2 regions of the Dorea sp. ICN-14282 genome follow, and region 2 is predicted to be linked to the other one. Evidence: predicted binding sites of a transcription regulator. Region 2 holds the regulator's gene; the other holds the start of a gene.

Region 1 (11,021 bases), on a different contig from region 2:
GTGCCGGATTTTGCGAAGATGCAGCAGACCGGAATTGGAAATGTAATTTTTGGAGCCATGAGTCAGGCATTCTTTACATTGTCCATCGGTATTGGAGCCATGATGATTTTTGGAAGCTATATGAGTAAGGACAGAAGTCTGGCTGGCGAAGCAATCAGCATTACCTGTCTGGATACTTTTGTGGCGTTAATGGCTGGATTTATTATTATCCCGGCGTGCTTTGCGTTTGGGATTGAGCCGGGGGCAGGACCGAGCCTTATTTTCATCACTATTCCAAATATATTTGCCCAGATGGCAGGCGGACAGTTTTGGGGAGCATTGTTCTTCCTGTTCCTGACATTTGCTGCGTTTACGACAATCGTAGCTGTATTTGAAAATATTATTTCATTTGATATGGATCTGTTTGGCTGGTCCAGAAATAAGAGTGTGCTGGTAAGTGCGGTCCTGATTATTGTTTTGAGTATGCCATGCGTGCTTGGCTTCAATGTGCTGGCTGGCTGGGAGCCGGTGGGCGCCGGAAGCACCATCATGGATCTGGAAGACTTTATCGTATCTAATAACTTGCTTCCACTTGGAAGTCTTGGATATCTTCTGTTCTGTACAAGAAAGAATGGATGGGGATGGGATAACTTCCTGGCAGAAGTGAATGCGGGGAATGGAATTAAGTTCCCGAAAGGAATCCGCTGGTATGTTGGCTATGTGATTCCGGTTATTATTATGATTATTTATATGAAAGGGTACTACGACAAATTTGTAGGAGAAGGACCGGCGATGTTGGCCGGCTGGATGGCAGTGGCAGTGCTGCTTTTGGGATTCGTATTATATTGTGCGTTTGCTAAGAAGAAAGCGTAGCGTCAATCGGGGACGGAGGTTTTTTCAAAAAACCTCCGTCCCCGATTGTGTTTCACCCTGTCCCCTCTCAAAAAAATAACTGTCTTGTCACATGTAAAGCGAGGTGCTATAATAGGAGCAATGTGAATCTGAGAAAGGAAAAGGTTATGGATATTATAGAACAGATCAAAAAATTAAAAAAAGAGAAAAATGCTGTGATTCTTGCGCACTATTATGTACCGGACGAGGTACAGGCAATTGCTGATTACATTGGAGATTCTTATTATTTAAGTAAGGTTGCAGTGGATTTAAAGGAGCAGACAATCGTATTTTGCGGCGTATCTTTTATGGGAGAGAGTGCTAAGATCTTAAATCCCAAGAAGACGGTACTGATGCCGGATATGACGGCGGATTGTGCGATGGCGCATATGGCGGATCGTGAGACGATTCAGGAGATGCGAAAGAAGTATGATGATCTGGCAGTGGTGTGTTATATCAATTCGACGGCGGAATTGAAGCAGTATTCGGATGTGTGCGTGACTTCCGCAAATGCAGTAAAGATTGTCAAAGCTCTTCCGAATAAGTATATTTTCTTTATTCCGGATCGAAATCTGGCGCATTATGTGGCAAGTCAGGTGCCGGAAAAGGAATTTGTCTATAATACAGGATACTGCCCGGTGCACGAGAAGGTACAGGTAGAAGAGATTTTAGAGGCCAAGCGGATGCACCCGGCGGCGGAAGTATTGACGCATCCAGAATGTGCGGAAGCGGTATTGAAGATTTCCGATTATATCGGCAGTACCTCAGGTATTATTCGATATGCAGAAGAAAGTCCAAAGCAGGAATTTATTATTTGTACGGAAAATGGAGTGCGTTATGAACTGGAAAAGAGAAATCCGGGCAAGAAGTTCTATTTCACAAAGACGGAACCAGTCTGTCACGATATGAAGAAGGTTACGCTTGAGAAGATTCTTCAAGTGCTGGAAACGGGAGAAAATGAAGTGTTTGTAACGGATGAACTCAGGGAGAATTCCGGCAGACCGCTGGAAAAAATGCTGGAGCTGGCCAGGTAACGGCACGGGCATTTGGGAGGAAGGAAAAAGATGGATATATATGCAGACGTTGTCGTAGTCGGTACCGGAGTTGGCGGTCTTTTTAGCGCGCTTAATATTGGGAAAGACAAAAAGGTAGTCATGCTTACCAAGGCGGACGCAGAGAGCAGTGATTCTTTCTTGGCACAGGGAGGAATCTGTGTGCAGCGGGATGATGAAGATTATGACGGCTATTTTGAAGATACCATGCGGGCGGGGCGTTATGAGAACCGGAAAGAGTCGGTGGATATTATGATTCGCTCTTCCAGAGAAGTGATCGCGGATCTGGTGTCGTATGGCGTGGAATTTGAACAAAAAGATGGGGAATTTGTCTATACTCGTGAAGGGGCACATTCCCGGCCGCGGATTTTGTATCATGCGGATATTACAGGAAAAGAGATTACAAGCAAATTACTTAAACGGGCAAGAGAACGGGCAAATATTACGATTTATGAATATATGACAATGACCGACATTCTGGTGGAACAAGATTCCTGCCAGGGAGTCGTGGCAGAGTATCAGGGGAAGACGTGGAATATCCATGCGCCGTATACTATTTTTGCCAGTGGCGGGATTGGAGGATGTTATCCGAATACCACTAATTTTCCGCATTTGACGGGAGATGCATTGGCAATTGCAAAACGGCGGGGAATCCGTTTGGATCATTTGGACTATGTACAGATCCACCCGACAACGCTGTATTCCAAGCGCCCGGGACGCAGATTCCTCATTTCAGAATCTGTGCGGGGAGAAGGTGCAGTGCTTTACAACAAGGCAGGAGAACGGTTTGTAGATGAACTGCTGCCAAGAGATGTGGTGACGGCGGCGATCCGAGAACAGATGGAGAAGGACGGAACAGACCACGTGTGGCTGTCGATGGAGAGGATTCCGAAGGAAGAAATTCTGGCCCATTTTCCTAATATTTGCTGTCAGTGTAAAGAAGAGGGATATGATCCGTTGAGCGAATGGATTCCGGTAGTTCCGGCGCAGCATTATTTCATGGGCGGAATCTGGGTGGACAAGAATAGTAAAACGTCCATGGAGCATTTGTACGCGGTGGGTGAGACCAGCTGTAATGGTGTTCATGGGAGAAATCGTCTGGCAAGCAATTCTTTGTTGGAGAGTATGGTATTCGCAAAGCGTGCAGCGCAAAGCATTATGCTGGAACTGGCAGAAGAGGAAGGCAGATAAGGAAGGTAAATAAGAAAGGCGAATAAGAAAGGCAGCTTAAGGAAGAAAGTAAAATAGAAAAGAATTGATAAAGAAGGAGAAGCAATATGAATCAGATTACGATGAAATTACAGGCAGACCATTTGATTATGGAAGCGTTGAAAGAGGATATTTCAAGCGAGGATGTAACGACGAATTCCGTTATGAAAGAGAGGGTTACCGGAGAGGTGGAACTGATCTGCAAGCAGGACGGGGTGATTGCAGGCCTTGATGTGTTTACCAGAGTATTTACACTTCTGGATCCGGAGACTGAGGTAGAGCTATACTGTAAAGACGGGGAAAAGGTGAAAAATGGTCAGTTGATGGGAAAGGTGACCGGAGATATCCGGGTGCTTCTTTCCGGAGAGCGGGTAGCACTTAATTATCTGCAGCGGATGAGTGGAATTGCAACTTATACTCACTCTGTAGCAGAGCTTTTGAAGGAAAGCAAGACAAAGCTTTTGGATACGAGAAAAACGACGCCGAATATGCGGATTTTTGAAAAGTATGCCGTACGAGTGGGCGGTGGATACAACCATCGCTACAATCTGTCTGATGGTGTGCTTTTGAAGGATAATCACATCGGGGCAGCAGGCGGTGTGAAGGAAGCGGTACGGATGGCGAAAGAATACGCACCGTTCGTCAGAAAGATCGAGGTTGAAGTTGAGAACCTTGATATGGTAAAAGAAGCGGTGGAAGCAGGCGCTGACATTATCATGCTGGATAATATGACGACGGAAGAAATGCAGGAGGCTATTGCGGTGATTGATGGTCGTGCAGAGACGGAGTGTTCCGGAAATGTGACGAAGGAGAATATTGGAAGACTGACAGAGCTTGGGGTTGATTATATTTCCAGCGGCGCGCTGACACATTCTGCGCCGATTTTGGACATTTCTCTGAAAAATCTTCATGCAGTCTAAGAAAAGCGGAGGTGGAACGAGGCATATGACAGGTGCAAAGAGAAGGGCAGAAATCGTTCAACGGATCCAGGCGCAGGCAGAGCCGGTATCTGGGCAGAAGCTGGCGGAGGCATATGGAGTGAGCCGTCAAGTGATTGTGCAGGATATTGCGCTGATCCGCGCCGCAGGTTATGACATTATTGCGACGAATCGAGGTTATATACTGAACGCTCCGGTGGCTGCAAAACGGACGTTCAAGGTACAGCACAGCGATGACCAGCTGGAAGAAGAGCTGTGCAGCATCGTGGATCTTGGTGGCTGTGTGCATAATGTGATGATTCATCACCGGGTGTACGGACGGCTGGAAGCAGAACTTAATATCAATTCCAGGAAAAAGATTGCAGATTTTCTGGAAGATATCAGAAGAGGGAAGTCCAGTCCGCTGAAAAATATTACATCCGGATATCATTATCACGAAGTGACGGCCGATAATGAAGAGACTTTGGATATGATTGAGCATGCATTGAAGGAGAAAGGCTTTCTTGTAGTGCAGGAGTCACTAGAATAATATGCTTTTTGTTAATTTATCTACTTATGCCGATTTGCTTACAGAACTTTCAAAAAATGGTATAATAAATGTACTGTTACGTTTGTTGTAATTCAGAATTCATACAAAAGAAAGGAATGTAGCTGATGAGCAGGTTAGAGATAGCTTCACCAAAGAGAGCGAAGATCGTGATGGAAGGGCTCTATAAGGATTTGGAGCGAAGAATTGAATCGAGTCCGCCGGGGCTGTGTCCGGTAGATATGGCCCGGGCATTTTTGGAATTATGTCACGCGCAGACATGTGGGAAATGTGTGCCGTGTCGGATTGGACTGGGACAGCTGAATCATTTTATCAAAGACGTACTGGACGGAAAGGCGACGATGGAAACGTTGGATGTGATGGAGCAGACGGCTCTTTCCATTATGGAGTCTGCAGACTGTGCGATCGGGTATGAAGCGGCTAATATGGTTTATAAAGGATTGATCGGATATCGGGACGATTATATTGAGCATATTCAGAACGGACGCTGTACCTGTACGTACAATCAGCCGGTACCATGTGTATCCTTGTGTCCGGCACATGTAGATATTCCGGGGTATATTGCACTGGTAGGAGAAGGTAGATATGCAGATGCAATCAGGCTGATCCGCAAGGACAATCCATTCCCGACAACCTGTGGCTTTATCTGTGAGCATCCATGTGAGGCCAGATGCCGTAGAAATATGGTAGATGATTCTATTAATATCCGGGGACTGAAACGGATGGCGGCTGATTACGCAGGGGAAGTAGATCCGCCGGCATGTGCACCGTCTACCGGCAAGAAGGTAGCGGTACTTGGAGGTGGACCGGGAGGTTTAAGCGCTGCGTATTATCTCCAGCTGATGGGGCATCAGGCAACGGTTTATGAGATGCTTCCGAAGCTTGGTGGTATGCTGCGTTATGGAATTCCGAACTACCGTCTGCCGAAGGAGCGGTTAGAGGAAGACATCAATGCGATCTTAAAGACTGGTGTGGAAGTGAAGTACGGTCTGAAAATTGGTCAGGATATCACGATGCAGGAACTTCGGGAACAGTACGATGCGGTTCTGATTACCATTGGAGCAAGCACGGATAAGAAGCTTGGCTTAGAGGGTGAGGATGCGGACGGTGTGTTGTCTGCGGTAGAGTTTTTGCGGAACGTAGGAAAGAATCAGATCATGGATTTGACCGGAAAAGAAGTGGCGGTCATTGGTGGCGGAAATGTTTCCATGGACGCGGTTCGCACAGCGAAACGTCTTGGCGCTAAGAAGGTAAGTATCGTTTATAGAAGAAGAGTTGCCGATATGACGGCGCTTCCTGGAGAGATTGAAGGTGCGGTGGCAGAAGGTATTGAGCTTCAGACGCTGAAGGCTCCGGCTGCGCTTGATGTGGATGAGAATCATCATATCCGCGGAATTTATGTGACACCGCAGATGATTAGTTCAATCAAGGATGGACGTGCCAGCATTAAACCGACCGGAGAGGAAAATATTTATATTCCGTGCGATGTATTAGTTGTGGCTATTGGACAGAATATTGAAACCCGTCATTTTGAAGAGGCAGGAATTCCGGTTGCCAGAGGTAAGATTGTAACAGAAAAAAGTGGAACATTCGAGAATATGCCGGGCGTCTTTGCGGGCGGTGATTGTGCCAGCGGACCGGCGTCGGTAATCAGTGCCATTGCGGCGGCAAAGGTGGTTGCGGCGAACATTGATGAATATCTGGGTTATCGCCACGAGATTTCCTGTGATGTGGAAATTCCGAAAGCACATCTGGATGACAGAACTCCGTGCGGTCGGGTTAACCTGACGGAACGAGAGGCATGTGAGAGAGTCTGTGACTTTGAAGGCGTAGAAAACTGTATGACAGAGAAGGAAGCAAAACAAGAGGCATCCAGATGCCTGCGTTGTGATCATTTCGGATATGGAATATTCAAAGGAGGCAGAGAGACATTATGGTAAATCTTACAATTGACGGGCAGGCAATCTCCGTAAAAGAAAATACTACCATTATGGAGGCTGCCGCACAGTATGGAATTCATATTCCGAAGCTGTGTTATCTGAAAGGAATCAATGAGATTGCAGCCTGCCGTGTATGTGTGGTAGAGCTGGAAGGAAAGAATCGGCTGATTACATCCTGCAATAATATGGCGGAAGAAGGAATGGTGATTTATACCAACAGCCCGAAGGTGCGCAGACATCGGAAGGCAAATGTGCAGATGATACTCTCCCAGCATGACTGCGAGTGTGTTACCTGTTACCGGAGTGGAAATTGTTCCCTTCAGAAGATCGCCAACGATCTGAATATTCTGGAGATCCCATACAAGGCAGAGATTGAAAGACAGCCCTGGAATAAGAATTTCCCGCTGATCAGAGATTCTTCTAAATGTATTAAATGTATGCGCTGTATCCAAGTCTGTGACAAGGTACAGAGTTTAAGCATTTGGGATCTGGAAGGAACAGGTTCCAGAACGACCGTAAATGTAGCGGGGCATAAGACGATTGAGGAGGCAGACTGTTCTCTGTGCGGACAGTGTATTACACATTGTCCGGTGGGAGCACTCGGTGCAAGAGACGATACAGAGAAAGTGTGGAATGCCATTGAAGATGAAGAGAAAATTGTTGTTGCACAGGTGGCGCCGGCAGTGCGGGCAGCCTGGGGAGAGAGCTTAGGACTTGCCAAGGAAGAAGCAACCGTTGGAAAAATCTTAGATGCACTTAAGAAAATGGGTGTAGATTACGTGTTTGACACTACGTTTTCAGCAGATTTAACGATTATGGAAGAGGCAAGTGAATTTATAGAGAGGTTCACATCAGGAGAGTTGAAGGAACGGCCGATGTTCACGTCTTGTTGTCCGGGCTGGATCCGGTTTGCGAAGTCGCAGTTCCCGCATTTGGTGAAATACCTGTCTTCGGCAAAATCTCCGCAGCAAATGTTCGGTGCGGTGATGAAGACCTATTTTGCAGAGAAGCTTGACGTATCACCGGAGAAGATTTATACTGTATCCGTTATGCCATGTGTTGCCAAAAAGGGCGAAAGTGAGATGGAATTGTTCTATCAGGAATATGCAGGACGGGATATCGATACGGTGATTACAACCAGAGAGCTGACGCAGATGATTCGTGCAGCCCACATCAATCCGGCAACGCTTCAGGATATAGAGAGCGATCGGCCTATGCAGGATGGATCTGGAGCGGGTGTGATCTTTGGAGCAACGGGAGGCGTTATGGAAGCTGCGCTTCGGACGGCATACTATCTCCTGAAAGGAGAGAATCCAGATGCAGATGCATTTAAGGTGGTAAGAAGTCCTGGGTTCCAGGAGAATCATGGTGTGATGGAAGCGGAGTTTAAGATCGATGATATCCGGGTGAGAACTGCAGTAGTCAGCGGACTTGGAAATACCAGAGCTCTTCTTGAAAAGATCGAAAGAGGAGAAGTCCAGTATGATTTCGTAGAAGTAATGGCATGTCCGGGCGGTTGTGTCGGTGGCGGAGGACAGCCGATTCACGACGGAGAGGAGCTGGCATTTGAGCGAGGCAAGAATCTGTATGATCTGGATCAGAAGTCAGAAATTCGGTTCTCCCATGAGAATCAGGATATTGCACGGATGTATGAAGAGTATTTCGAGAAGCCGATGTCACACAAGGCACATATGCTGCTGCATACAGAGCATAAGGTAAGATAAGAAATAAAATACATAAAGAGATAGAACGCAGACATCAAGGCAGGCATCAGGGAGGAAGATCTATCGGGAGAAAATCTCAGGCATGGCGTCTGGGATTTTCTTTTTGAATTACGAGCCTGCTGGCGGTGAAAGCTGGAAGTGTAGTGGGCATATAAAGTGAAAAAAGATCCTTTCTGTAAGCTTGTTAAAAAAATATCAAAAAAGATATTGACAAATAATTAACAATGCATTATACTTTCAAACATAGTTAAGAAAATAACAAATAGCAATTGACATGGCAATCATTACAGGGAGGATTTATAATATGGCAAAGAAAAAGGAAATGGTTCCAGAGATTATTGATAGTGTAGAAGCATTGGAAGCAAAGATGAAAGCAATGCGTGAAGCGCAGAAAATCTTTGCAACTTATACTCAGGAACAGGTAGACAAAATCTTTTATGAAGCTGCAATGGCAGCAAACAAAATGCGTATTCCACTTGCAAAACAGGCAGTTGAAGAAACTGGCCGTGGAGTTGTGGAAGATAAGGTAATCAAAAATCATTACGCAGCAGAATACATTTACAATGCATATAAAAATACAAAAACTTGCGGTGTGATTGAAGAAGACAGCGCTTACGGAATTAAGAAGATTGCAGAGCCAATTGGATTGGTAGCAGCAGTTATTCCTACTACAAACCCGACATCTACAGCAATCTTTAAAACATTGATCTGTCTGAAGACGAGAAATGCAATTATCATCAGCCCACATCCGGCTGCAAAAGCATGTACAATCGCAGCTGCAAAGGTAGTCTTGGATGCGGCAGTAAAGGCAGGAGCACCAGAAGGTATCATCGGATGGATTGACGTTCCTTCTCTGGAACTTACCAATACTGTTATGAGAGATGCAGACATCATTTTGGCAACAGGCGGACCTGGAATGGTAAAAGCTGCTTACTCTTCCGGAAAACCGGCACTTGGCGTTGGAGCTGGAAATACACCAGTTATCATTGATGATACAGCAGATGTTAAGATGGCAGTTAACTCTATTATTCATTCTAAGACATTTGATAATGGTATGATTTGTGCATCTGAACAGTCTGTAACCGTTCTGGAAAGCGTTTATGAAGAAGTGAAGAAAGAATTCGCATATCGCGGATGCTACTTCTTAAAGAAAGGCGAAGAACTGGATAAAGTTCGTAAGACCATCATTATCAATGGTGCATTAAATAACAAGATTCCTGGAAAATCTGCATACGAGATTGCAAAACTGGCTGGAGTAGAGGTTCCGGAAAATACAAAGATTCTGATTGGTGAAGTAGAGTCTGTAGATATTTCTGAAGAATTTGCACATGAGAAGCTGTCTCCGGTACTTGCAATGTATAAAGCAAAGACATTTGATGAGGCACTTGCAAAGGCAGAACAGCTGGTAGCAGACGGAGGATATGGACATACCGCAGCGCTCTATGTACATCCTGCACAGAAAGAAAAGATTGAAAAACATGCAGCAGCAATGAAGACCTGTCGTATTCTGATCAACACACCATCTTCTCAGGGTGGTATCGGTGATCTTTACAACTTCAAGCTCGCTCCATCTTTGACACTTGGATGTGGTTCCTGGGGTGGAAACTCTGTATCTGAGAACGTAGGTGTAAAACACTTAATCAACATTAAGACGGTGGCTGAGAGGAGAGAAAACATGCTGTGGTTTAGAACACCTGAGAAAGTATACTTTAAGAAAGGCTGTATGCCGGTAGCTCTTGATGAACTGGGAACAGTGATGAATAAGAAAAAAGCATTCATCGTAACAGATTCCTTCTTATATAAAAATGGTTACGTAGCGCCAATTGAAGAAAAATTAGATGAGCTTGGAATTCAGCATACCTGCTTCTACGAGGTTGCTCCAGACCCGACATTACAGTGTGCACAGAAAGGTACAGATCAGATGAGAGCATTTGAGCCAGATACCATTATTGCACTTGGTGGTGGATCTGCAATGGATGCTGCAAAGATTATGTGGGTAATGTATGAACATCCAGAAGCAAACTTTGAAGATATGGCTATGGATTTCATGGATATCCGTAAGAGAGTATATACATTCCCGAAAATGGGTGAGAAAGCGTACTTCGTAGCAATTCCTACTTCTTCTGGTACAGGATCTGAAGTGACACCATTTGCGATCATTACAGATGCAGAGACAGGAGTAAAATGGCCAATCGCTGACTACGAACTGCTTCCAAACATGGCAATTGTAGATGTTGACAATATGATGACACAGCCAAAAGGACTGACCAGTGCATCTGGTATCGACGTAATGACACATGCAATCGAAGCATATGTATCTATTATGGCAACGGATTACACAGACGGTCTGGCTATGAAGGCGGTAAAAGCAGTATTTGAGTATCTGCCATCTGCTTACGAGAACGGAGCAAACGATCCAATCGCAAGAGAGAAAATGGCAAATGCATCTTGTATGGCTGGTATGGCATTTGCGAATGCATTCCTGGGATTGAACCACTCTATGGCTCACAAACTTGGAGCGTTCCACCATCTGCCACATGGAGTTGCAAATGCAGTTCTTTTGACAGACGTTATGAGATACAATGCGGCAGAAGTTCCGACTAAGATGGGAACATTCTCTCAGTATCAGTATCCACATGCACTGGCAAGATATGCAGAGCTTGGACGTTTTGCAGGATGCCAGGGCAAGACAGATGAAGAAGTGTTCGAGAACTTCCTTGCAAAACTGGAAGATTTGAAAG
Region 2 (11,021 bases):
GGATCTCATAAAAATGAAGAAGAAGATTCAGGAATTAAAGGCAGAAATCCGGAGTCTTGGAAATGTAAATGTGAATGCGATTGAAGAATATAAGAGTGTTTCGGAGCGTTATGAGTTCCTGAAAGGGCAGCATGATGATCTGGTGGAAGCAGAAGCTACATTGGAGCAAATTGTAGAAGAACTGGACGCGGCTATGCGCAAGCAGTTTAAAGAGCAGTTTGCCAGAATTGCGTCTGAGTTCGATATGGTGTTCAAGGAATTGTTCGGCGGCGGAAAAGGAACGCTGGAATTGATGGAGGATGAAGATATTCTGGAGGCGGGTATTAAGATCATTGCGCAGCCGCCGGGTAAGAAACTTCAGAATATGATGCAGCTTTCCGGTGGAGAGAAAGCGCTGACAGCAATTGCACTGCTGTTTGCAATTCAGAATTTAAAACCATCGCCGTTCTGTCTTCTAGATGAGATTGAAGCGGCCTTGGATGATAATAACGTAGATCGTTTTGCGCAGTATCTACACAAGCTGACAGAGAATACCCAGTTCATCGTGATTACGCACAGAAGAGGAACGATGACGGCAGCAGACCGTCTCTATGGAATTACCATGCAGGAGAAGGGGGTTTCGACGCTGGTATCGGTCAGCCTTTTAGAAGAAGAACTGGATCAGTAGAGAAAGAAGAAAGATGAGGGATGAGCATATGGCAGAAGAGCAGAAAGAGAAAAAAGGATTTTTCAGCCGTCTGGTGTCCGGGCTTAGTAAGACGCGAGCGAATATCGTATCTGGCATGGACAGCATTTTCAATGGCTTTAGTCACATCAATGAAGATTTTTATGAGGAACTGGAAGAAGTTTTAATCATGGGAGATTTGGGTGTGCAGGCAACCTATGACATTTTAGACGATCTTCGGGCAAAAGTGAAAGAACGTCATATTAAGGAACCGGCTGACTGCCGACAGATTCTGATTGACAGCATCAAAGAGCAGATGAATGTAGGCGAGACCGCCTACGAATTCGAGGAGAAGCAGTCCGTCGTGATGGTAATTGGTGTGAACGGTGTCGGCAAGACGACGACCATCGGAAAGCTGGCTGGCAAACTTCGCTCAGATGGGAAAAAAGTTATCCTCGCGGCGGCCGATACGTTCCGTGCAGCGGCCGGAGAGCAGCTTAAGGAATGGGCAGACCGTGCACAAGCGGAACTCATAGGCGGACAGGAAGGGTCAGATCCTGCAGCTGTTGTATATGATGCGGTTGCGGCAGCAAAGGCGCGACATGCAGATGTGTTACTCTGTGATACGGCGGGACGTCTTCACAATAAGAAAAATTTAATGGAAGAATTACGTAAGATGAATCGGATTATTGACCGTGAGTACCCAGAAGCCTTCCGGGAGACGCTGGCAGTGTTAGATGCTACCACGGGTCAGAATGCGCTGCAGCAGGCCAAAGAATTCAACGAGGTGGCCGATATTACGGGAATTATTCTCACTAAAATGGATGGAACTGCCAAAGGCGGAATTGCAGTGGCTATTCAGGCGGAGCTTGGAATCCCGGTGAAATATATTGGAGTAGGAGAGACTATAGACGATTTGCAGAAATTTGATGCAGATGCGTTTGTACGGGCTTTGTTTGATCAACCAAAAGAGGAGGAATAAGAGATGTTGACATTGGAAAAATTTGAACAGGCAAGTGAATTGGTCAAGAAGGTTACCCTTCCAACCAAACTGGTATACAGTGAGTATCTGAGCAAACAGACAGAAGGGAAGATCTATCTGAAGCCGGAAAATATGCAGTATACAGGAGCGTATAAAGTACGTGGAGCATATTATAAGATCAGTACCATGAGCGAAGAAGAAAGATCCCGCGGACTGATCACTGCATCGGCAGGAAATCATGCACAGGGCGTTGCTTATGCGGCTCAGAAGTTCGGATGTAAGGCTACGATCGTTATGCCTACGGTGACCCCGTTGATCAAAGTAAACCGTACGAAAAGCTATGGAGCAGAAGTCGTGCTTCATGGAGACGTCTATGACGATGCATGTGCTTACGCACTGAAGCTGGCAGAAGAGCATGGCTATACGTTTGTTCATCCATTTGACGACCTGGATGTAGCAACCGGACAGGGTAGCATTGCAATGGAGATTGTACAGGAATTGCCTACGGTAGACTATATTCTTTGTCCGATCGGCGGAGGCGGACTGATTACGGGTGTGTCTACCCTTGCTAAAATGCTGAATCCGAAGATTAAGGTAATCGGTGTGGAGCCTGCGGCGGCAGCCAGCATGACGGCGGCTATTCAGGCAGGAGAACCAGTGACGTTAGAAAGCGCCAATACCATTGCCGATGGTACAGCGGTTAAGAGAGTAGGAGAAAATATTTTCCCATATGCGCAGGAGAATATTGATCGGATTATCACAGTGGAAGATGATGAATTAATTGGCGCATTCCTTGATATGGTTGAGAATCATAAGATGGTCGTAGAGAATTCAGGACTTCTTACGGTAGCGGCATTAAAGCAGCTTGACCTGAAAGGGAAAAAGGCAGTGTCTGTGTTAAGCGGTGGTAATATGGATGTGATTACCATGTCTTCGATCGTACAGCATGGATTGATTCAGAGAGATCGAATCTTCTCTGTATCCGTTCTTCTTCCAGATAAGGCAGGAGAGCTGGTACGTGTGGCATCTACCATTGCCAATGCCAACGGAAATGTTATTAAACTGGAGCACAATCAGTTCGTCAGCACCAACCGTAATGCGGCAGTAGAACTTCGGATTACGATGGAAGCGTTTGGAACGGAGCATAAGCACGAGATTATGAAAGCTTTAGAAGACGAGGGGCTGCGTCCAAGAGAGATTGGAGCAAAATTATATTAATACAGAAAAAGAAGCGAGGGCGTCGGTTGTACCGGCGCCCTCGTAGTTGTAGCTCCTTTGGTTCTGTTATAAGGGGCAGAAAAGGAACGGACAATAGAAAGTCGGGAAAATCATTGACAATTCTATATCACTTTATCTTGACATAGCGCTGAAGAAGTGTATAATTGTATACAATGATACAACATGAAAGAAAGAGAGAGAACGAAGATGGAGAATCGAAAAGTATATCTGGATAAACATACGAATCTGCTACAGTTAGAAGAGCACATGTATCCGCTGGTGGATGTGGATACTCCGAACGTATTCCGTAATCTCTTTCACTATGATGAGATTCCGAAGATTGCGTTTAATGACAGAATCGTACCACACAGTATGCCGGATGAAATCTGGATTACAGATACCACGTTCCGGGATGGACAGCAGTCACGGGCGCCTTACAGTACGGAGCAGATTGTGAAAATTTATGATTATTTTCATCAGCTTGGAGGACCAAAAGGAAAGATCCGTCAGAGTGAATTTTTCCTGTACAGCAAAAAAGACAGGGACGCTGTCTATAAATGTATGGAGAAAGGATATCAGTTCCCGGAGATTACCAGTTGGATCCGCGCCAATAAGAAAGATTTTGAATTGGTAAAAGAGATTGGAATGAAAGAAACGGGAATTTTAGTCAGCTGTTCGGATTATCATATTTTCTACAAGATGAAAATGACCAGGCGGGAATGTATGGATCACTATTTATCTGTAGTAAGAGAATGCCTGGAGACAGGAATAAGTCCGAGATGTCATTTGGAAGATATTACCCGTTCGGACATTTATGGATTTGTGATTCCGTTCTGCTTGGAACTTATGAATCTGATGAAGGAATATCAGATTCCGGTGAAAATCCGTGTCTGTGACACGATGGGATATGGAGTTAATTATCCGGGAGCGGTGATCCCAAGATCGATTCCTGGAATTATCTATGGACTTCGTGTACATGCAGGGGTTCCAAGTGAACTGATTGAGTTCCATGGGCACAATGATTTCTATAAAGCAGTCAGCAATTCTACGACTGCATGGCTTTACGGAGCAAGCGGCGTGAACTGCTCTTTGTTTGGAATCGGGGAGCGCACCGGGAATACGCCTCTGGAGGCTATGGTATTTGAGTACGCACAGCTTCGAGGTACGTTAGATGGTATGGATACCAAAGTTATTACGGAACTGGCAGAGTATTATGAGAAAGAAATCGGATACTGTATACCATCCAGAACGCCCTTTGTTGGAAAGAACTTCAATGTAACAAGAGCAGGAATTCATGCAGACGGCCTGTTGAAAAATGAAGAGATTTATAATATTTTTGATACGGAAAAGTTCCTTGGAAAGCCACCGCTTGTAGCAGTATCCAACACATCCGGTCTGGCGGGAATTGCTCATTGGATCAATACCTGGTTTTGTCTTTCAAAAGAAAAGCAGGTGGATAAAAATTCCGAATTGGTTCGGATGGTGAAAGCCTGGGTGGACAAAGAATATGAAAGCGGTCGTGTGACGGTGCTTACGGATGAGGAATTGCTGCAGGTGATTGACGATGCGTGCAAGACGCTTGGCATAGAACTTGTCTAAGTAATCATAGGAGTATTTTATGATCTTTCAGGAGGCTGAAAGAGAAGGTTTGAAAGAAAAAGAGGAAAAGAGATGGAAGAATATCAGGATCAGTCCCTTCGGGGAAAGGTATTTCAAAGACTGAGAGAAGATATTTTATCTGGTGTTTATCAGGAAAATGATGAATTAAGAGAGGTGTCTATCGGAGAGGAATTAGGAGTCAGCAGAACGCCGGTCAGAGAAGCTCTGCGTCAGTTGGAGCTGGAAGGTCTGGTGACGATCGTTCCAAACAAGGGCGCTTATGTAAAAGGAATCACCAAAAAAGATGTCCATGATATCTATAAGATTCGCTCTCTTCTGGAAGGCTTATGTGCCAAGTGGGCGACAGTGCATATTACCGATCAGCAGATCGAGGAACTGGAAGAAATCGTTCTGTTATCCGAATTTCATTTGAAGAAACAAGGACAGAGAAAAGCAAAACAAGTATCAGATCTTGACGGAAAGTTTCATAAGGTCTTGTATGAGGCGTCTAATAGTCGTATACTGGAACATGTATTATCCGATTTTCATAAGTATGTCAAGATGGCGAGAACCATGTCGGTAGGAGAAAAAGAGCGGGCGGAGAAGTCCATTGATGAGCATCGGGCAATTCTGGAGGCGATTCGGAAAAAGGATGCTAATCTGGCGGAACGGCTTGCTAACCAGCATATTATGAATGTGATGGAGAATCTGCATCTGTAAAAGATGCATCAGATTGAAACGAAGAGAAAAGGAGAAGGAAAGCAGATGGCGAAGATTAAGATGACGACTCCGATTGTGGAGATGGATGGAGATGAAATGACCCGGATTCTTTGGAAGATGATTAAAGAGAATCTTCTGGAGCCATTTATTGAACTGAATACAGAATACTATGATTTGGGATTGGAGCACAGAAATGAGACCAATGACCAGGTGACGATCGACTCCGCAAATGCGACAAAGAAGTATAAAGTGGCGGTGAAATGTGCGACAATTACGCCAAATGCTGCCCGTATGGAAGAATACGATCTGAAAGAGATGTGGAAAAGTCCAAACGGTACCATTCGTGCGATTTTAGACGGAACGGTATTCCGTGCGCCGATCGTTGTGAAGGGAATTGAGCCTTGCGTGAAGAACTGGAAGAAGCCGATCACCATTGCAAGACATGCATATGGAGATGTTTACAAGGGATCCGAGATGAAGATTCCGGGAGCAGGAAAGGTAGAGCTTGTCTATACGGCAGAAGATGGGTCTGAGACGAGAGAACTGGTACATAACTTCGCAGGAGCCGGAATTGTGCAGGGAATGCACAACTTAAATGGTTCTATTGAGAGTTTCGCAAGAAGCTGCTTTAGTTATGCGCTGGATACCAAGCAGGATCTGTGGTTTGCAACCAAGGATACCATCTCTAAGAAATATGACCATACTTTTAAGGATATTTTCCAGGAGATTTATGACGCAGAATACAAAGAAAAATTTAAGACAGCTGGAATTGAATATTTCTATACATTGATTGATGATGCGGTAGCTCGTGTAATGAAGTCAGAAGGCGGATATATCTGGGCATGTAAGAACTATGACGGTGATGTTATGAGCGATATGGTTTCTTCTGCATTTGGCTCTTTGGCTATGATGACGTCCGTATTAGTGTCTCCAGAAGGGTATTATGAGTATGAGGCAGCTCATGGAACCGTGCAGCGTCATTATTATAAGCACCTGAAAGGGGAAGAGACCTCTACGAACTCTGTGGCAACCATCTTTGCCTGGACAGGAGCATTGAGAAAGCGCGGAGAAATGGATGGGAATACAGAATTAATGGCATTTGCAGACAAGCTTGAAAAGGCAACGATCGATACCATTGAAGAAGGAAAGATGACCAAGGATCTGGCATTGATTACGACAATTCCAAATCCAACTGTATTAAACAGTGAAGCATTTATCAAAGCGATTGCAGAAAAACTGTAATACCTGCAAAAATTGTAAAGGGTTGTAAACATAATTTGGGACGGAGTAAAATGAAACTTTACTCCGTCCCAAATTGAATTCTCTACTCTGCCAATTCTTCCCATCTTAGGTACAGTTCTTCTAATTCTTCAGCGATCGCGGCCTTTTCGTGAGCCAGTTCCTGGCATTTCACAGAATTAGTGAAAATTTCTTCCTCCATCATCAGCTGGTCGATTTCGCCGTCCCGTTCTTCTAACTGTGTAATTCGTTCTTCTGTTTTGCGAAGATCATTTTGGCGTTTTCGCTCCTTTGCCTGAGCTTCTTTTTGTTCTTGCCAGCTTAGTTTGCCTTCGGATACCGAAGTGGTGTTGGTGGAAGGAAGAGAAGAGGTGTTTGCTGGAGTGGAAGCGTAAGCTTTTGTCAGTTCTTCTTTCTTTTCCAAGTAGTAGTCATAGTTTCCAATATAGTTTATGAAAGTCTGATTGACCAGATCCAGAATCCGGGTTGCTGTCTGATTGATAAAGTAACGGTCATGGGATACATACAGGATCGTTCCTGTGTAGTCATTTAATGCTTTTTCCAGAATTTCCTTGGAAGTAATGTCCAAATGGTTAGTAGGCTCGTCGAGAATCAGGAAATTTGCTTCGGACAGCATTAGTTTTGCCAGAGATACGCGTCCGCGTTCTCCGCCGCTTAGATCCTTGATCCGTTTGAATACGTCATCGCCGGTAAAAAGAAAGGCGGCGAGCATATTTCGGATTCGAGTACCGGTAAGTGATGGATAGGAATCAGAAATTTCATCAAAAATCGTTTTTTCCATATTCAGCACATGGTGTTCCTGATCGTAATAGCCGATGTGGACATTCGTGCCAAGGATAAAGGTTCCGCCATCTGCCGGAAGTACCTCGTTTAAAATTTTAAGAAGCGTTGTCTTTCCGGTTCCGTTGTCTCCGATTATGGCAACGTGTTCTCCGCGTTTTATTTCAAAGCTGATGTCTTGGAACAGCGTTTGATTTGGAAAAGATTTGCTTAAATGTTCCACTTTAAGTACATCGTTTCCGCTGATACAGGAAGGCTCCAGTGTCAGTTGAATCTGTGTATTTACTTCTATTGGTTTTTCTACAGGAGTCATCTTTTCTAACATCTTTTCCCGGCTTTCGGCTCGGCGAATGGATTTTTCCCGGTTGAAAGAGCGAAGCTTTTCAATGACGGCTTCCTGATGCTTGATTTCCTGCTGCTGTTTTAGATATTCTTTGAGCCTTGCTTCTCGAACCTGCTGTTTTTTCTCAGCGTATGTTGCATAGTTTCCAAGATAGGTGGACAGTTGTCCCAGTTCGATTTCCAACACCTTGGTGACAACACGATTTAAGAAATAGCGGTCATGGGAGACGATAAGAACCGCTCCCTGATAGTTGAGAAGATACGTTTCCAGCCAAGCGATGGAAGTAAGATCCAGGTGGTTGGTAGGCTCGTCAAGAAGTAGAATGTCCGGTTTGGTCAGCAGAAGTTTTCCTAAGGATACCCGGGTTTTCTGACCACCGGAAAGCGTAGATACAGGTTTGGAAAAATCGTCTTCCGTAAAGCCAAGTCCTTTGAGGACTCCGGTGATTTCGCTTTCGTAGGCGTAACCGTTCTGTCGTTCGAATTCTGCCATCAGCCGGTTGTAAGTCTCCAGCCTTGCAGATAACGTTTCTCCTTCGAGAGAAGGCAGCTCCTGTTCGATGGAGCGGATCTGACATTCCATTTCGATCAGATCTGCCTTGGCAAGGCGGACTTCCTCGTAGATGGTCGCGCTGCCGGACATGTCCTGATGCTGGGCAAGATATCCAAGAGTTTTTCCCTTGGTAAGGATCACGTCTCCGTGATCAGGTGAAAGTTCACCTACAATCATTTTCAAAAGGGTGGATTTTCCGGCGCCGTTAGGGCCGACTAAAGCCACCTTTTCATGGTCTTCTATATGAAAAGAACCATCGGTGACAATCGTATTTTCACCGAAAGCTTTTGTAATTCCGTGACATGCTAGTACCATAATTTCCTCCTTTGTTTTTCCGTTTCTATTATATCGAAAATAGGAGAAAAAACAACTTAAAGTTTGACTTTGAAAGGAAAATTCTATATAATGTTTTCTAGAATGGAAGGTGAGATGATTGGAAGATAGAGGGATTTCTCAGGCAGTGATTCGCAGGCTGCCAAGATACTACAGATATTTGGGAGAACTGCTAGAAGGCGGAGTAGAACGAATTTCCTCAAATGATTTGAGTAAACGAATGAACGTAACTGCGTCTCAGATCCGTCAGGATCTGAACAACTTTGGAGGGTTTGGACAACAGGGATATGGATATAATGTAAAGTATCTGTACACAGAGATAGGCAAGATTCTGGGACTGGAAGAAGACCATAATATCATTATTATCGGAGCGGGTAATCTTGGACAGGCGCTGGCTAATTACGCAGCCTTTGAAAAGAGAGGCTTTATCTTAAAGGGAATCTTTGATGTGAACCCAAGACTTGCGGGAGTGACGATCCGCGGGGTTCCGATTCGGATGATGGATGAGCTTAGATCCTTCGTTGCGAACAATGAGGTAGACATTGCAGCTCTTACGATTCCGAAAGATAAAGCAGAGGAAGTAGCTGATATGCTGGTAGAGAACGGTGTCCGTGCAATCTGGAATTTTGCACATATTGACCTGAATCTGCCGGACAATGTGATTGTAGAGAATGTTCATCTCTCGGAGAGTCTTATGCAGTTGTCATATAATATCAGCCGATATAACGAAGAACATCAAAAATAAGCAAGAACAACACAGGGACGTGTAAGGACAGGCATGTGCAGACAGGCTTGTCTCTATGCGTCTTTTTTCATTGAAATAAAAAATATGACAGGGGGGGTAGCAGGATGGAGTATTTGGTAAACAGTCGTCAGATGAAGATGGCGGATCAGTATACCATACAGGAGAAAGGGGTTTTGTCGCTTACATTGATGGAGCGAGCGGCCGAAAGTTGTGTGAGGGTTATGGATGAACTCGGCATGGATTTATCCAGACCTTGTGTGGTATGCGGGTCGGGCAATAATGGAGGCGATGGCTTTGCGATTGCAAGGCTTTTGGCAGAAAGAGGGAAGGAGGTTACGGTATTTCTAGTCGGCAATAGCTCCAGCTGTACGGAAGAGACGAAGCATCAGATGCGTCTTCTTAAAGAGACGGGAACGCAGATTCTGGAAGGATATGAGCCGGGGGATTACAGTCTCATCGTAGATGCCATTTTTGGCGTGGGATTAGGCCGGGAAATTATTGGCAGATACGTACAGGTGATTCAACAGATGAATGAAGCTGATGCACAGAAATTTTCAGTAGATCTGCCATCTGGAATTTCAGCAGATCATGGAGCTGTGATGGGAATCGCATTTCAGGCGGATGTGACGGTGACGTTTCAGACAACCAAGCTGGGACTTGCACTGTATCCGGGGAAACGTTATGCCGGGAAGGTATTTGTAGAAGATATTGGAATTGACCTGACAAAGGCAGAGAAAGATTCCAATCTTACCTATGCTTACGAGCGGGAAGATTATCGAAAGCTTCTTCCGATAAGAAGAGCAGATTCTAACAAGGGAACCTACGGCAAGGTTCTTGTGATTGCCGGAAGCAAAGGCATGGCAGGAGCGGCGTATTTGAATGCTTATGCAGCTTATATGGCAGGCGCAGGTCTGGTACAGATCTATACAGCTGAGGAGAACCGTGTGGTTCTGCAGCAGCTGCTGCCGGAGGCAATCGTCACAACCTATGATCTCTATGATCAGGGAGAGCTTTTAAGGCTTTTGAAATGGGCCGATGTAGTCTGTGTTGGATCGGGGATCGGGACGACGGAGAAGGCACGAAAGATTCTGCGTGCTACATTGGAAAATGTGCGTGTTCCATGTCTGGTAGATGCAGATGGATTGAATCTGATCGCCGCTCACAAAAAATATCTGGATGCATTGTCTGTGGATGATCTGGTATTTACTCCGCATATGATGGAAATGTCAAGGCTTACAGACTTAACGATTGAGGAGATTCGCTCTTCCAGAATGGACGTGATAAAAAGCTTTGCCGATCAGCATCGTTTAACCTGTGTGTTAAAAGATGCCCGCACGGTTATTGCGTCGAAGGGAAGAAAAGCAAGTGTCAATCTGTCGGGGAATGCATCGATGGCGAAAGCCGGTTCCGGCGATGTGCTGTCCGGCATAATCGCAGGTCTTATGGCACAGGGAATGGAAGGCTATCAGGCCGCGGTTCTGGGGACATATCTGCACGGAAGAGCCGGAGATCTGGCGCGTGAGAGAAAAGGAACTTACAGTGTGATGGCAAGAGATTTGATCGAATTTCTTGCGGGAGCGTGGAACGAGTTGGAGGAATAAGGGTATGAAAAACTATACAAGAGTATGTGCAAGGATCAATTTGGATGCAGTGGAATATAATATAGAGATGATGAAAAAGAATTTAAGCGGCAGTGCGAAAATGATCGTTGTCATCAAAACAGATGGGTACGGCCATGGCGCGGTTCCCATTGCGAAAATGCTGGAAGAGAAGGAATATGTATGGGGCTTTGCTGTGGCAACCCTCGACGAGGCCGTGATCTTAA

The links. Region 2 encodes Rex, which represses fermentation and respiration genes when NADH is low (regulators of the CRP and FNR family bind a similar motif). Its sites were predicted from a motif close to ATTGTTAANTANTTAACAAT; they were not measured.
Region 1: the regulator Rex is predicted to act here: its motif matches at 8,487-8,506, upstream of adhE (bifunctional acetaldehyde-CoA/alcohol dehydrogenase).

Annotation. Positions count from the first base shown of each region.
Region 1 covers NZ_JBBKBH010000002.1:129,367-140,387, reverse strand. The annotation lists gene WKT00_RS05920 (sodium-dependent transporter) at 1-852, shown strand, start outside; gene nadA (quinolinate synthase NadA) at 999-1,904, shown strand; gene WKT00_RS05910 (L-aspartate oxidase) at 1,935-3,113, shown strand; gene nadC (carboxylating nicotinate-nucleotide diphosphorylase) at 3,200-4,051, shown strand; gene WKT00_RS05900 (transcription repressor NadR) at 4,077-4,598, shown strand; gene WKT00_RS05895 (NAD(P)-binding protein) at 4,724-6,556, shown strand; gene WKT00_RS05890 ([FeFe] hydrogenase, group A) at 6,550-8,280, shown strand; gene adhE (bifunctional acetaldehyde-CoA/alcohol dehydrogenase) at 8,585-11,021, shown strand, end outside.
Region 2 covers NZ_JBBKBH010000001.1:559,704-570,724, reverse strand. The annotation lists gene smc (chromosome segregation protein SMC) at 1-667, shown strand, start outside; gene ftsY (signal recognition particle-docking protein FtsY) at 696-1,646, shown strand; gene ilvA (threonine ammonia-lyase) at 1,650-2,864, shown strand; gene WKT00_RS02750 (2-isopropylmalate synthase) at 3,072-4,463, shown strand; gene WKT00_RS02745 (GntR family transcriptional regulator) at 4,536-5,183, shown strand; gene WKT00_RS02740 (NADP-dependent isocitrate dehydrogenase) at 5,229-6,425, shown strand; gene WKT00_RS02735 (ABC-F family ATP-binding cassette domain-containing protein) at 6,508-8,433, opposite strand; gene WKT00_RS02730 (redox-sensing transcriptional repressor Rex) at 8,552-9,196, shown strand; gene WKT00_RS02725 (NAD(P)H-hydrate dehydratase) at 9,301-10,797, shown strand; gene alr (alanine racemase) at 10,802-11,021, shown strand, end outside.